DNA from 2 places in the Streptomyces sp. NPDC002104 genome. Region 1 is predicted to be linked to the other one. Evidence: riboswitches for the same ligand, from Rfam matches in the RefSeq annotation. Region 1 holds a riboswitch; the other holds the start of a gene.

Region 1 (7,083 bases):
CGTCGGGACACTCGGGGCGGACCATCGTGCTCAAGGTCCGGCGGTACGACTTCTCCACGCTGACCCGGTCCGAGACCCTGCGGGGGCCCACGGACGACCCCGCGGTGGTGCGGGAGGCCGCCGGGCGGCTGCTGGAGGCCGTGGACACCACGGGCGGGGTGCGGCTGCTGGGCGTGGGGGTGACCGGGCTCGCGGACTACACGCAGGAGGACCTGTTCGCCTTCGCCGACGCGATGGCTGCGCGGGGCGGGGCGGTGGAGGGGCCGGCTGCGGCTGCGCCGTCCGGCGGGGGTGAGGGGGCCGGCGCTGCCTTGGGCGAGGACGCCTCTGACCCTCGGCAGGGCCGGGGCCTGGGCGCGGACGCGTCTGCCCCCCGGCAGGGCCGGGCTCTGGGCGAGGACGCCTCTGACCCTCGGCAGGCCCGGGCTCTGGGCGAGGACGCTGCTGGGCGGGGTGCCGGGCATGGTGAGGGGGAGGCCGAGGGGCCCGGCCGGGGTGCTGGTCAGGGTGCTGGTCAGGGTGGGAGTCCCGTGCCGGGCCAGGCCGTCGTTCAGGGGCAGAGTGCCGAGCGAGGACCGGTCGAGGCCGCCGGGGAGGGGCAGGACACCGGATCGGGGCCGGGGCACGATGCCGGGCTTGGACGGGGTGAGGCCGCCGGGCGGGGTCGCGAGCCTGGGCCGGCGGACAGGGCCGGGCAGGACCGGGGTGCCGAGCAGGCGTGGGGTGGCGAGCCCAGGTCGGGGGAGGCCGGGCAGGGCCGGAGTGCCGAGGAAGGGCGGGGTGGGGGGCCTGGGCCGGGGGAGAGGGCTGAGCTGAGTGAGGGTGGTGCCGAGCACGGCCAGGTTGGCGAACCCGGGCCGGAGGCGAGGACTGGGCAGAGCCCGGGTACCGAGCGCGGCCAGCAGGGCGAACCCGAGCCCGGGGCGCAGGCCGGGCAGAGTGAGGCTGCCCAGCAGGATGAGGGCGAGGGTCAGGGCCAGGGCCAGGGCCAGGGCCAGAACCAGGGCGAGGGTCAGGGCCAGGGTCAGGGCCAGGGCCAGGGCGCGGGTGAGAGCCAGGGCCAGGGTCAGAGGCAGAGTCAGGGGCAGAACCAGGGCGAGGGTCAGGGCCAGGGCGCGGGCGCGGGCGAGAGCCAAGGCCAGGGCCAGAACCAGGGCCAGGTTCAGGGTCAGGGTCGGGGCGCAAGCCAGGGCGAGAGCCAGGGTCGGGGCCAGAGCCAGAGCCAGAGCGAGGGTCTGGGCCAGAGCCAGAGCCGGAGCGAGGGTCAGGGCCAGGGCCAGGGCCAGGGCCAGGGCGAGGGCCAGGGCCAGGGCGAGGGCCAGGGTCAGGGCCAGGGCCAGAGCCAGGGCGAGGGCCAGGGTCAGGGCGAGGGTCAGGGTCAGGGTCAGGGCCAGGGCCAGGGCCAGGGTCGGGGCGAGGGGCAGGGCCAGAGCCAGGGCGAGGGTCCGGGGCAGGGCGCGAGCCAGGGCCAAGGGCGGGAACTGGGGCGCGATCCGGAGCCGGGTCAGGGGCCGGGGGTGCGGCAAGGGGAGGGGGCTGGGGGCGGCGTGGTGCCGGGGGGCGTTGAAGGGGTGGTTCAGCGGCGGTGGCCGGCCGGGAGCGATGTGCGGCATGCGGTGTACGGGCCGGGGTGGGTGCAGGGCAGTGGCGTCGGGCGGGTGACCGTACGGTTCGAGCAGCCCGGATCCCAGCCGGGCCGGGTCCGGACGTTCCTGGTGGACGATCCTGAGCTGGAGCCGTCCGATCCGATGCCGCTGGTCGGGGACCAGGCCATGGGGGTCGGGGGTTCGACTGCTCCGGAGCGAGCCTGAGAGGTCGCTTCAGGCTGCTGTGCCGGCATGTGCCCGGCTGCGCGGCGAGGGGTGACCCGCTGCCCGGGCTGGTCGGCGGGGAGCGGGCGCCGGGAGCGGGAGCCGAGACCAGGAAGCAGCGAGTCGGGCGTCTTGAGGCCCGTTCCGGTCCGGCCACCGCTGGCCCAGCGGTGCCGTGCCCCGGCGCACTGCCGTGGTTTCGCGTGCGTGCGCATAAAGGTGCACCTCGGCAGCGAACCGTGCCGGGGCGCCGTGGTGCTCTGGTTTACGCGCGCAGGTGTGCCCCGGCAGCGGACTGTGCCGGGCCGCCGTGGCGTGCACGCGAGGGTGCGCTCGGCAAGGGACTGTGCCGGGCCGTCGTGGTGCGCGGGTGCGTACGCAGGTGTGCCCCGGCATTGGACTGTGCCGGGCTGGCGTGGTGCTCGGGTGCGCGCGCAGGTGTGTCCCGGCAGCGGACTGCCGGGCCGTCGTGGTGTTCTGGCGCTTATGCGCGAGGGTGCGTCCGGCAAGGGACTGTGCCGGGCCGGCGTGGTGCTCGGGTGCGCGCGCAGGTGTGCCCCGGCAGCGGACTGCCGGGGCGTCGTGGTCTGGTGCGTACGCGCGAGGGTGCGTCCGGCGAGGGACTGTGCCGGGCCGGTGTGGTGTTCCGGTGCGTACGCGGGTGTGCCCCGGCAGCGGACCGTGCCGGGGCTGCCGCTGTACCCGGGGGCGTCCGGAGAGTGGGGTTCCGGTGGGGGAGGCCCGGTGGTGCGGGGCGGTGCGGTCCGGATCGGGGCGGGCTATTGGGGGTCGGGGGACGTGTGGCCGAAGTCGTGGTGGAAGTCGGACGGGAGGGCCAGGTCCAGGCCGTAGTGGTGGTAGAGCTGCAGCTCCTGTTCGGGGGAGAGGTGGCGGCCGACGCCGAAGTCGGGGGCGTCCCTGATGAGGGAGCGTTCGAAGGGCACGTGCAGGGTGTCGCCCACCATCTCGCTGGGCTCCAGCGGGACGAAGGCGTCCCGGCTGAAGAGGCCGGTGCGTACGGCGGCCCATTCCGGGACGCCCGTGGCATCGTCGAGGTAGACCTCGTCGACGGTGCCGATCTTGGTGCCATTGCGGTCGAACGCCTTGCGGCCGATCAGGCTGCGGGGATCGATGTCGGTCTGCACGGTCCGGTCCCTCCATTGGGCGCAACTCCTCCGTAATGACTACAAAAGTGCATTTCCGGAGAGGGGGCCACTCGAGGGAGGTGCCCAGATCCTCGCTGGTAGGCTGGGTGATGGCTGTTGACCCTGTGCGGGAGAGTCCTCCGAAAGAGTGAGTCGGAGGCGCCGAAGGAGCAAATCCTCCCCGGAATCTCTCAGGCATACGTACCGCACGTGGTGAGGCCACTCTGGAAAGCAGGGGCGGGTACCGGGCGCGCAGTGCCGGTCCCTCTCCTCACCGACGGTGAAAGCCGGATCTCGTGGGCGATCCCCGCGTGGCCCGGTGAAGCTCTCAGGTTGTGATGACAGAGGGGGAGGCCGTCCGGGTGCCCGCGCCGTGGTGCCCCTCGCAGGTCGTACGACCAGGAGGCCTCCGTACATGACCGCCAACCGCATTCCGCTCTCCCAGCTGGAGCGAGGCATCCCCTTCGAGCAGCGCCACATCGGCCCGGACGCCGAGGCGCAGGCGAAGATGCTCGCCCATGTGGGCTACGGCTCGCTGGACGAGCTCACCGCCGCCGCGGTGCCGGATGTGATCAAGACCACCGCCGCGCTGAACCTGCCCGAGGCGCGGACCGAGGCCGAGGTGCTCGCCGAGCTGCGTGAGCTCGCCGACCGCAATCAGGTCCTCTCGTCCATGATCGGACTGGGGTACTACGGCACCTTCACGCCGCCCGTGATCCTGCGCAACGTCATGGAGAACCCGGCCTGGTACACGGCGTACACGCCGTACCAGCCGGAGATCTCCCAGGGCCGCCTCGAAGCCCTGCTGAACTTCCAGACCGTGGTCGCCGAACTGACCGGTCTGCCGACCTCCGGCGCGTCGCTGCTCGACGAGGGCACCGCCGCCGCCGAGGCCATGACCCTGGCCCGCCGCGTGGGCAAGGCCAAGGGCAACGTCTTCCTCGTCGACGCCGACGCGCTGCCGCAGACCATCGCGGTGATCCAGACCCGCGCCGAGCCGATCGGCATCGAGGTCGTCGTCGCCGATCTCAGCGAGGGGATTCCGGCTGAGATCGCCGAGCGCGGCGTCTACGGCGTGCTCCTGCAGTACCCCGGCGCCTCCGGCGCCGTGCGGGAGATCAAGCCGGTCATCGAGCAGGCGCACGGTCTCGGCGCCATCGTCGCCGTCTCCGCGGACCTGCTCGCCCTGACCCTGCTGACCTCCCCGGGCGAGCTCGGCGCGGACATCGCCGTCGGCACCACCCAGCGCTTCGGCGTCCCGATGGGCTTCGGCGGACCGCACGCCGGCTACATGGCCGTCCAGGCCAAGCACGCCCGCTCGCTGCCCGGCCGCCTCGTCGGCGTCTCCGTGGACGCGGACGGCAACAAGGCCTACCGCCTCGCGCTGCAGACCCGTGAGCAGCACATCCGCCGCGAGAAGGCCACCAGCAACATCTGCACCGCGCAGGTGCTCCTCGCCGTCATGGCCGGCATGTACGCCGTCTACCACGGCCCGGACGGGCTGCGGACGATCGCCCGCCGCACCCACCGCTACGCCAACCTGCTGGCCGCGGGCCTGAAGGCCGGCGGTGTCGAGGTCGTGCACGGCTCGTACTTCGACACCCTGACCGTGCGGGTTCCGGGCCGGGTCGCCGAGGTCGTGGCCGCCGCCCGCGAGGGTGGCGTCAACCTCTTCCAGGTCGACGGCGACCTCGTCTCCATGGCCTGCGACGAGACGACCCTGCGCGCCGACGTCGAGGCCGTCTGGGCCGCCTTCGGCGTCACCGCGGACATCGAGGCGCTGGACGCCGACACCGCCGACGCGCTGCCCGAGGGGCTGCTGCGTACGGACGAGTACCTGACGCACCCGGTCTTCCACCAGCACCGGTCCGAGACGGCGATGCTGCGCTACCTGCGCAAGCTCTCCGACAAGGACTACGCGCTGGACCGCGGCATGATCCCGCTGGGCTCCTGCACCATGAAGCTCAACGCGACCACCGAGATGGAGTCGGTCACCTGGCCCGAATTCGGCCAGTTGCACCCGTTCGCCCCGGTCGAGCAGGCCGAGGGGTACCTCACGCTCATCACTGAGCTGGAGGAACGTCTCTGCGAGGTCACCGGCTACGACAAGGTCTCCATTCAGCCGAACGCCGGCTCCCAGGGCGAGCTCGCCGGCCTGCTGGCCGTCCGCGCCTACCACCGGGCGAACGGCGACGAGCAGCGCACCGTCTGTCTCATCCCGTCCTCCGCGCACGGCACCAACGCCGCGAGCGCCGTGATGGCCGGCATGAAGGTGGTCGTCGTCAAGACCGCCGACGACGGCGAGGTGGACGCGGACGACCTGCGCGCGAAGATCGAGCAGTACCGCGACGAGCTCGCCGTGCTGATGATCACGTACCCCTCCACGCACGGTGTGTTCGAGGAGCACGTCGCCGACATCTGCGCCCAGGTGCACGACGCCGGCGGCCAGGTCTACGTGGACGGCGCCAACCTCAACGCCCTGGTGGGCCTGGCCAAGCCGGGTCACTTCGGCGGCGACGTCTCGCACCTGAACCTGCACAAGACCTTCTGCATCCCGCACGGCGGCGGCGGCCCGGGCGTCGGCCCGGTCGGTGTCCGGGCGCACCTGGCCCCGTACCTCCCGAACCACCCGCTCCAGCCGACGGCCGGTCCGGAGACGGGCGTCGGCCCGATCTCGGCCGCTCCGTGGGGCTCGGCGGGCATCCTGCCGATCTCCTGGTCGTACGTGCGCCTGATGGGCGGCGAGGGTCTCAAGCGCGCCACCCAGGTCGCGGTGCTCGGCGCCAACTACATCGCCAAGCGCCTGGAGCCGCACTACCCGGTGCTCTACACCGGCCCGGGCAACCTGGTCGCGCACGAGTGCATCATCGACGTGCGCCCCCTGTCCAAGGCGACCGGCGTGAGCATCGACGACATCGCCAAGCGCCTGATCGACTACGGGTTCCACGCGCCGACCATGTCCTTCCCGGTCGCCGGCACGCTCATGATCGAGCCGACGGAGTCCGAGGACCTGGCCGAGATCGACCGCTTCTGCGACGCGATGATCGCCATCCGCGCCGAGGTCGAGCGGGTCGCGGGCGGCGAGTGGCCGGTGGACGACAACCCGCTGGCCAACTCCCCGCACACGGCGGCGGCGCTGGGCGGCGAGTGGAACCACCCGTACACCCGTGACGAGGCCGTCTTCCCGGGCGGGGTGTCGGCCGCGGAGAAGTACTGGCCGCCGGTGCGCCGCATCGACGGTGCTTTCGGCGACCGGAACCTGGTGTGCTCCTGCCCGCCGCTGGACGAGTACGACAACTGATCAGCTGATGTGCTGATGTGACGAAGGGGCCGGTCCGGGAGTTTCCTCCTGGGCCGGCCCCTTTCGGTTCCGTCGTCGGCTAGGCCGCCTTCATCACCTGCGCGGCCGCCAGCGGCCGGTTCGGAGCGATGATCTGGCCGTCCGGCAGCAGCTCACCGGTGTCCTCGAACAGCAGGACGCCGTTGCACAGCAGGCTCCAGCCCTGTTCCGGGTGAACGGCCACGGGGTGCGCGGCCTCCCTGTCGGCTGAGTCGGCGGTCGGGCATGCTGGCTTGTGCTGGCACATGGATGCGTTCTTTCGCTGCGGTGTGGTCTGTGTGCTGCGGCTCGGTGCGTTGTGCGCGTGGTTCATGGCCGCCCCCCGTATCAACGACTTGGCTCGGTCAGAGTCCCCAGTGTTCCCCCACGGCACGGTGTCCGGAGGGATTTCCCGGCAGCTGTCCTCATAGATTGATGACGCATCACCCGTGCGGGCGGTTCAGGCCAACTCCCCTGTCATTTCGGATGGTTCGCCGGGGGCCCGAGTGGGCTAGGCCGAATGGGCAGAACCGGCCAGAGACCGGTCTAGGCGGCCGGTGCGGCCATGGAGGGCGGTACCGGAGGGGCCGTCGGCGTGAGCCTGTGGGTCAGTACGGGCAGCAGTTCGGACACGGGGTGCGGGCGGTAGGCGGCGATGCCGGGCGGGGCCGGCGCCAGGGGGACCAGGAGGTCGGCGGCGGCCGGCAGGCCGGCGGAGGCGTCGGCGCCCACCGATCCGTGCAGCCACAGGGTCAGCATGTACAGCTCCGGTACGGACAGCAAGCGGGGCTGGTAGTTCTTGCCGAGC
Region 2 (7,083 bases), on a different contig from region 1:
CGGGAAGGCGAGCAGCAGGTCCATGACGCGGCTGATGGCCGCGTCGACCCAGCCGCCGAAGTAGCCGGCGACGATGCCGAAGAAGGTGCCCAGCGAGACCGCCACGAAGGCGGACAGGAAGGCCACCAGCAGCGAGATGCGGGCGCCGTAGACGATGCGGCTGAAGACGTCGCGGCCGTTGACCGGCTCGACGCCCAGCAGGAAGTCGCCGCTCATGCCGCCGTAGTTGCCGGCCGGCAGACCCAGCAGCGGGTCCAGCATGTCTTCGTGCAGTTCCTCCGGGGGGTGGCCGAACGCGCTGACGATCAGCGGCGCGAAGAGTGCGACGAGGATCAGCAGGAGCACGACGAAACCGCCGGCCAGCGCGACCTTGTCGCGCTTGAGCCGCATCCAGGCGATGCGGCCGGGCGAGCGGCCTTCGATGGCCTTGGCGGGGACGTCGGCTACGGACACGGGTGCGGGTGTCTCCGCGCTCATGTCGTGCAGTGGTGCCGTCATCGTGGTGGGGACCCCTCTCGGCCGACGGGTGGGCCGGCCCATGCCCGCCGCTGTGGCGGCGTTGGTGCGGAGTGGCGCTCGGAGTGCGAGGTACGGATGCGTTCCGCGGAACCGCGGAACGGGGTGGTGCTGGTACTGGTGCTGGTGATGCGCGTGGTGCTGTGCGAAACAACAGGCGAAGTTCCCGTGAGCGGATCGCCTTTGGAGGACTCACCCGCTCTTGGGTGGGGAGTCTTCATCGGGCGCTCGATCAGCCGCCAGACCCGCAGGTGAATGGATGCGCAACCGTGATCTGAGGGTCGAGTTCCCGTTATCCGGACTTCGCTGTCACCTGAGCGGAGCAAGACGTCCTGTTCGGTACGGAATCGGACATGGCGCCCAACTCGGCCTACGAGCATGCCTATTGGGCGTACATCAGCGTCGAAATCAGGACAACGCAAAGGCCGCGCGGAACGGGCGTTCCGTGCGGCCTTCGGTGGCTGAATGCCGATGTCTCAGTAGGCGGGCGCCTGTCCCTCGCGGTCGTAGAAGGGCCTGGTCTGCGCCCGGAGCCACATCGCCACCGGGTCGTGCTCGTCCGCCAGCGCGACCGTGCACACCGGCACCCCCTCGGGGACCGCGCCGACGGACTGGCGCATCATTTCCCGCACCGATTCCAGGGCGTGCGCGGAGGCGTCGTACAGGTCGAGCCCGACGGCGAGGTACGGGGACCCCAGCGCGGGCTGCACCCAGGCGCGGCGCAGCGAGCGGACGGCGGGCGTGCGGTGCGCGTGCTGCGTGAGCAGTCCGTAGAACTGCGGCAGCTCGATGGCGGGCTCGGACAGCCGCAGCGGGCCGGCCGGCATCCGCTCCAGCCCGGTGGCGATCCGGCGGAGGTCTGCCCAGGGCAGGCCGACGCCGCCGCCCTGGGCGTGCGGATTGAGCCACAGCCCCCAGCGGTCGGGGTAGAGGGCGCGGGCGATGTCCCGGCCGGTGACCACCTCGTACCCGCGGTTCCAGCCGCTGGCGGCCAGTTCCTGCGGGGAGGTCACGCAGGGCGCGTACCCGAGGCCCTCGACCTCCATGCCGCCGTACTGGGCCTCCGGGGAGCCGGGCCGGCCCTGCCAGAGGAGCATCCACAGCCGTCCCTCGGCCAGGGCGTGCAGGAGAGACTCGTAGCTCTCGTAGCGCCCGGGAGTCACCTGGCGCAGCATGTGCTCGACCTGCCCGACCGCGGCCGTGCCTGACGCACTCACCCGGTACCCCTCTTCGTCTGTTCGTCCGCCCGTCGTCCACGCGTGTCGGCCACCAGCTTAAGCGTCACTACGGCAGGTAGAAGGGGCGTACGCGCGTGACGATGAAGTCGACGACCGGGTCGTCGGCGGCGTCGAGCAGGATCAACTGCACCGGCCAGGGCGGCGGTACGCGGGTCAGGGCGCGGCCGAGCGCGTCCATCGGGGCGTTTCGCATCCCGGGCTCCCATCCCAGCAGGTGGACGCCGACGTAGAGTTCCGGCGCGCCGCCCTCGACGCTGGCGAGGCAGCGGTGCGCGGAGGCGACGACCCCGGTGGCGCGGAACTCCTCCGCGGCGGCGCTCAGGAACTCGACCGGGTCCTCCTGCCAGTCGGGCTCGTAGAGCCGGACCCGGCCACCGCCGGCCGGCCCGTCGAGCGGGCTGCGGCCGGTGCGGCACAGTTCGGCGACGGCCTGCGGGGGCAGCGGCACGCCGACGGATCCCTCCGGGTTGACCGCGACGCCGAGCTGCGGGGGCAGGCCCCGGGCGAAGTCCGCGGCGGGGGCGACGGCGAAGTCCATGCCGGGGCCGACGCAGGCGCGGAACTGCTCCTCGGAGCTGTAGACGGGCACGTAGGCGGCGCCGTCGATGTCCATCGTGGGCAGGCTCAGGCTGTTCACCCCGCCCGGCAGCGGGATCCACAGATCGCTCCGCCCGAGGACCTCCAGGATCCGCCCCCCGGCGTCCGCCTGTCCGAGCGCCGCCCCGAGCACCTGCTCCAGCTCGTTACCCGGCCACATGTACGTCTCCACTCGCTTGCCTTGGTCTCGGCCCGGGGTTCCCGGCCCGAGCGTCCCGAGATTAACGGGCGCCTGCGACACCCCCGCCGGGGGCCGCCCGCACGGCGGCCCGGACTGCCTTCCTCGTACGGCTTCCTCGTACGGCGCCCCCGCGTGCCCGTACGAACCGCGCCGCTAGCGGAAGCCGATCGACGTCAGCCGCGACGCCGCCGGGCGGTCCAGCAGGGTCACCGACGCGCAGCCGGCCGGCGGGCGGCCCGCCTCGGCCTCGCGCAGCAGCCGGGCCACGGCGCCGCGGTGCCGGGCGAAGGCGTACGCCGACACCCCCCGGCCCCGCGCGGCCTGCCCGGCCCGGGCCTCCTCGGGGGTGGTGTCCAGCAGCACCAGGTGCAGCACGCGGCCGCGCCGCCGGGCCGCGGAGGCCAGCAGCGCCCGGACCCAGCTCTGCGTACCGCAGTCGTGGACGACGGCCGGGGCCCCGGAGCGCAGCACCCGCCACAGGCCCCAGTAGTGGGCGATCCGGACCGCGGGCCGGTACACCGCGTAGGGCAGGGCGGCCGGCATCCGGCGCTCCCACCGCTCGCGGGCGTCCTGGGAGTCGATGCCGCCGCCCTCCGCGGCCCGCTTGATCAGGGTGCTCTTGCCGCCGCCGGGCAGTCCGGAGACCACCACGACGTCCCCCGCGGCGAACCGGAGCCGCCGGGGGCCCTCGGCCCCGCGCAGGTCCCGTACCGCCCCGGGCTCCGCCGGCGTCCCCGCCGCCGGATCCCGTACGGCCCCGCGCTGCGGCGGCACGCCGGCCACCGCGTCCTCGACGGCCGCGGTGCCCGTCGCCGCCAGTACTCCGAATCTCCGCACAGTGCTCGCCTCCCCTCCCCCGCCCCGGGCCGCCCGGACCCGTTCCCCCTGAGTGTAAAGAGACGGTAATCCGGGGCCCCCGGTTCCGCTCCGGGCCCGCTCCGGCTCCGTTCCCCGCCCGCTCCCGGTCCGCCCCACCTGCCGCCCCCCTCCCCCATTCGGCCGCACCTCGTGCAATGATGTGCGCCATCTGGACACCTAACTGCATACCGGCCGCTTGAATCCGCGCGGGAGAGTCCCGGCACGCCGCAAGGCGGTGCCCGGGCGCCGAAGGAGCAAGTACCTCCCTTGAATCTCTCAGGCCCCGTACCGCGTGGATGAGGCAGATCTGAAAAGCGAGCCGCGCAGGCGCCCCTGAGGGCCCCGGCGACGGTTCCACCCAAGGTGCAAGTCGATGGCCTCCCCTGGAAGCGGGGAACTCTCGGCGAACCTCTCAGGTTCCGATGACAGATGGGGAGGAACTCCTCCTCGTCATGTCATGCCCTGGGACCCGGGAGCCACACCCATGAGCACTGCCCCCCGCCTGACCGCCCTCGATGCGCTGCACCGTTCCCTCGGTGCGACCATGACCGATTTCGCGGGCTGGGACATGCCCCTGCGGTACGGGAGCGAGCGCGACGAGCACAACGCCGTCCGCACCAGCGCCGGACTCTTCGACCTCTCCCACATGGGCGAGATCACCCTGACCGGCCCGGAGGCCGTCAAGGTCCTGGACTACGCGCTGGTCGGCAACATCTCCACCGTCGGCGTCGGCCGTGCCCGCTACACGCACATCTGCCAGGAGGACGGCGGGATCCTCGACGACCTGATCGTCTACCGCCTGGGCGAGACCGAGTTCATGGTCGTCGCGAACGCCTCCAACGCGCAGGTGGTCCTGGACGCGATCACCGAGCGCGCCGCCGGCTTCGACGCCGAGGTCCGCGACGACCGCGACGCGTACGCGCTGCTCGCGGTGCAGGGTCCGCAGTCCCCCGGCATCCTCGCCTCCCTCACCGACGCCGACCTGGACGGGCTGAAGTACTACGCCGGCCTGCCCGGCACGGTCGCCGGGGTGCCCGCGCTGATCGCGCGTACCGGCTACACCGGTGAGGACGGCTTCGAGCTGTTCGTCTCGCCCGAGCACGCCGTGGAGCTGTGGCAGGCGCTGACCAAGGCGGGCGAGGGCGTCGGCCTGGTCCCGGCCGGCCTGTCCTGCCGCGACACCCTGCGCCTGGAAGCGGGCATGCCGCTGTACGGGCACGAGCTGACCACCTCCCTCACCCCGTTCGACGCGGGTCTGGGCCGGGTCGTGAAGTTCGAGAAGGAGGGCGACTTCGTCGGCCGCGCCGCCCTGGAGGCCGCCGCCGAGCGCGCCGCCTCCAAGGCGCCGCGCAAGCTGGTCGGCCTGATCGCCGAGGGCCGCCGCGTTCCGCGCGCCGGCTTCGCCGTGACCTTCGACGGCCAGGTCGTCGGCGAGGTCACCTCGGGCGCCCCGTCACCGACGCTGGGCAAGCCGATCGCGATGGCCTACGTCGACGCGGCGCACGCCGCGCCCGGCACCTCCGGCGTCGGCGTGGACATTCGCGGTACGCATGAGGCGTACGAGGTCGTGGCCCTGCCGTTCTACAAGCGGCAGAAGTAGCCCCGTACCGCACTCGTACCGCGCCTGACCGCCGGCCGGGGCTTCGCGCCGGTCCCGCACGACCACCGTTCGTATCCACTCCCCCGCATCCAGGAGAATCAGGTCATGAGCAACCCCCAGCAGCTGCGTTTCAGCAAGGAGCACGAGTGGCTGTCGGACGCCGTCGACGGCGTCTCGACGGTCGGCATCACGGAGTTCGCGGCCAACGCGCTCGGTGACGTCGTCTACGCCCAGCTTCCCGCCGTCGGCGACACCGTGACCGCGGGCGAGACCTGCGGCGAGCTGGAGTCGACCAAGTCGGTCAGCGACCTGTACTCCCCCGTCACCGGCGAGATCACCGAGTTCAACCAGGACGTCGTCGACGACCCGGCGCTCGTGAACTCGGCTCCGTTCGAGGGCGGCTGGCTCTTCAAGGTACGCGTCACGGAGGAGCCGGCCGACCTGCTCTCCGAGGACGAGTACGCCAAGCTCACCGCCGGCAACTGACCCAGGGAACCCTGATGTCTGTACTGAACACTCCCCTCCACGAGCTCGACCCGGACGTCGCCGCCGCCGTCGACGCCGAACTCGTGCGCCAGCAGTCCACCCTGGAAATGATCGCGTCGGAGAACTTCGCTCCGGTCGCCGTCATGGAGGCCCAGGGCTCGGTCCTGACCAACAAGTACGCCGAGGGCTACCCCGGCCGCCGCTACTACGGCGGCTGTGAGCACGTCGACGTGGTCGAGCAGATCGCGATCGACCGCATCAAGGCGCTCTTCGGCGCCGAGGCCGCGAACGTGCAGCCCCACTCGGGCGCGCAGGCCAACGCGGCCGCGATGTTCGCGCTGATCAAGCCGGGCGACACGATCATGGGCCTGAACCTGGCCCACGGCGGTCACCTGACCCACGGCATGAAGATCAACTTCTCCGGCAAGCTCTACAACGTGGTCCCGTACCACGTCGACGAGACCGGCGAGGTCGACATGGCCGAGGTCGAGCGCCTCGCCAAGGAGTCCAAGCCGCAGCTGATCGTCGCGGGCTGGTCCGCCTACCCGCGCCAGCTCGACTTCGCCGCCTTCCGCCGCATCGCGGACGAGGTCGGCGCGTACCTGATGGTCGACATGGCGCACTTCGCCGGCCTGGTCGCCGCGGGTCTGCACCCGAACCCGGTGCCGCACGCCCACGTCGTCACCACCACCACGCACAAGACCCTCGGCGGTCCGCGCGGCGGTGTCATCCTGTCGACGCAGGAGCTGGCCAAGAAGATCAACTCCGCGGTCTTCCCGGGTCAGCAGGGCGGCCCGCTGGAGCACGTGATCGCGGCCAAGGCCGTCTCCTTCCTCGTGGCGGCCTCGCCCGAGTTCAAGGAGCGCCAGGAGCGCACCCTGGAGGGTGCCAAGATCCTCGCCGCCCGTCTGGTCCAGGACGACGTCAAGGCCGTGGGCGTGGACGTCCTGACCGGCGGCACCGACGTGCACCTGGTCCTGGTCGACCTGCGCAACGCCGAGCTGGACGGCCAGCAGGCCGAGGACCGCCTCCACGAGGTCGGCATCACGGTCAACCGCAACGCCGTCCCGAACGACCCGCGGCCCCCGATGGTCACTTCGGGTCTGCGGATCGGTACGCCGGCGCTGGCCACCCGCGGTTTCGACGCCGAGGCCTTCACCGAGGTCGCCGAGATCATCGCGCAGGCGCTGAAGCCCGCCTACGACGCGGAGGACCTGAAGGCGCGCGTCTCCGCGCTCGCCGCGAAGTTCCCGCTGTACCCGTCGCTCTAGGCGCCGGCTCGAGGGGCCCGGCCTTGTTGTGCACAGGGCCGGGCCCTTTCATGACCAAAGCCCCAGGCGGATGCGACCTCTTGCCGCTGATTCATCCAATAAATGGCAAATAGGCTCCGAATAAGGAACGACCGCACCCCTGGCAGGACGGACAGCACACCCCATGGACATGAGCGCAGCGAACAAGAAGGGACTCAGTCTCTTCGCCCTGATCATGATCGGCCTCGGCTCGATCTTCGGATCGGGGTGGCTGTTCGGAGCAGGCCAGGCGGCGGCGGTCGCGGGGCCCGCGGCGATCATCGCCTGGGTCATCGGCGCCGTCTTCATCGGCATGAT

The links. Region 1 has a riboswitch for glycine ahead of gcvP (aminomethyl-transferring glycine dehydrogenase). Riboswitches for the same ligand answer to the same signal wherever they lie in the genome.
Region 2: it holds a riboswitch for glycine, as region 1 does, so the genes downstream of both, gcvT (glycine cleavage system aminomethyltransferase GcvT) here and gcvP (aminomethyl-transferring glycine dehydrogenase) in region 1, are expected to answer to the same signal.

Annotation. Positions count from the first base shown of each region.
Region 1 is NZ_JBSFDF010000076.1:9,831-16,913, forward strand. Features, by position in the region: gene ACWCP2_RS35810 (DNA polymerase IV) at 1-1,811, shown strand, start outside; gene ACWCP2_RS35815 (PRC-barrel domain-containing protein) at 2,591-2,956, opposite strand; glycine riboswitch at 3,075-3,173, shown strand; gene gcvP (aminomethyl-transferring glycine dehydrogenase) at 3,372-6,257, shown strand; gene ACWCP2_RS35825 (DUF5999 family protein) at 6,337-6,543, opposite strand; gene ACWCP2_RS35830 (hypothetical protein) at 6,822-7,083, opposite strand, start outside.
Region 2 is NZ_JBSFDF010000028.1:35,440-42,522, reverse strand. Features, by position in the region: gene ACWCP2_RS23055 (ABC transporter permease) at 1-498, opposite strand, end outside; gene ACWCP2_RS23050 (enhanced serine sensitivity protein SseB C-terminal domain-containing protein) at 993-1,733, opposite strand; gene ACWCP2_RS23045 (enhanced serine sensitivity protein SseB) at 1,801-2,511, opposite strand; gene ACWCP2_RS23040 (AAA family ATPase) at 2,686-3,369, opposite strand; glycine riboswitch at 3,588-3,691, shown strand; gene gcvT (glycine cleavage system aminomethyltransferase GcvT) at 3,875-4,990, shown strand; gene gcvH (glycine cleavage system protein GcvH) at 5,096-5,476, shown strand; gene glyA (serine hydroxymethyltransferase) at 5,491-6,747, shown strand; gene ACWCP2_RS23020 (APC family permease) at 6,911-7,083, shown strand, end outside.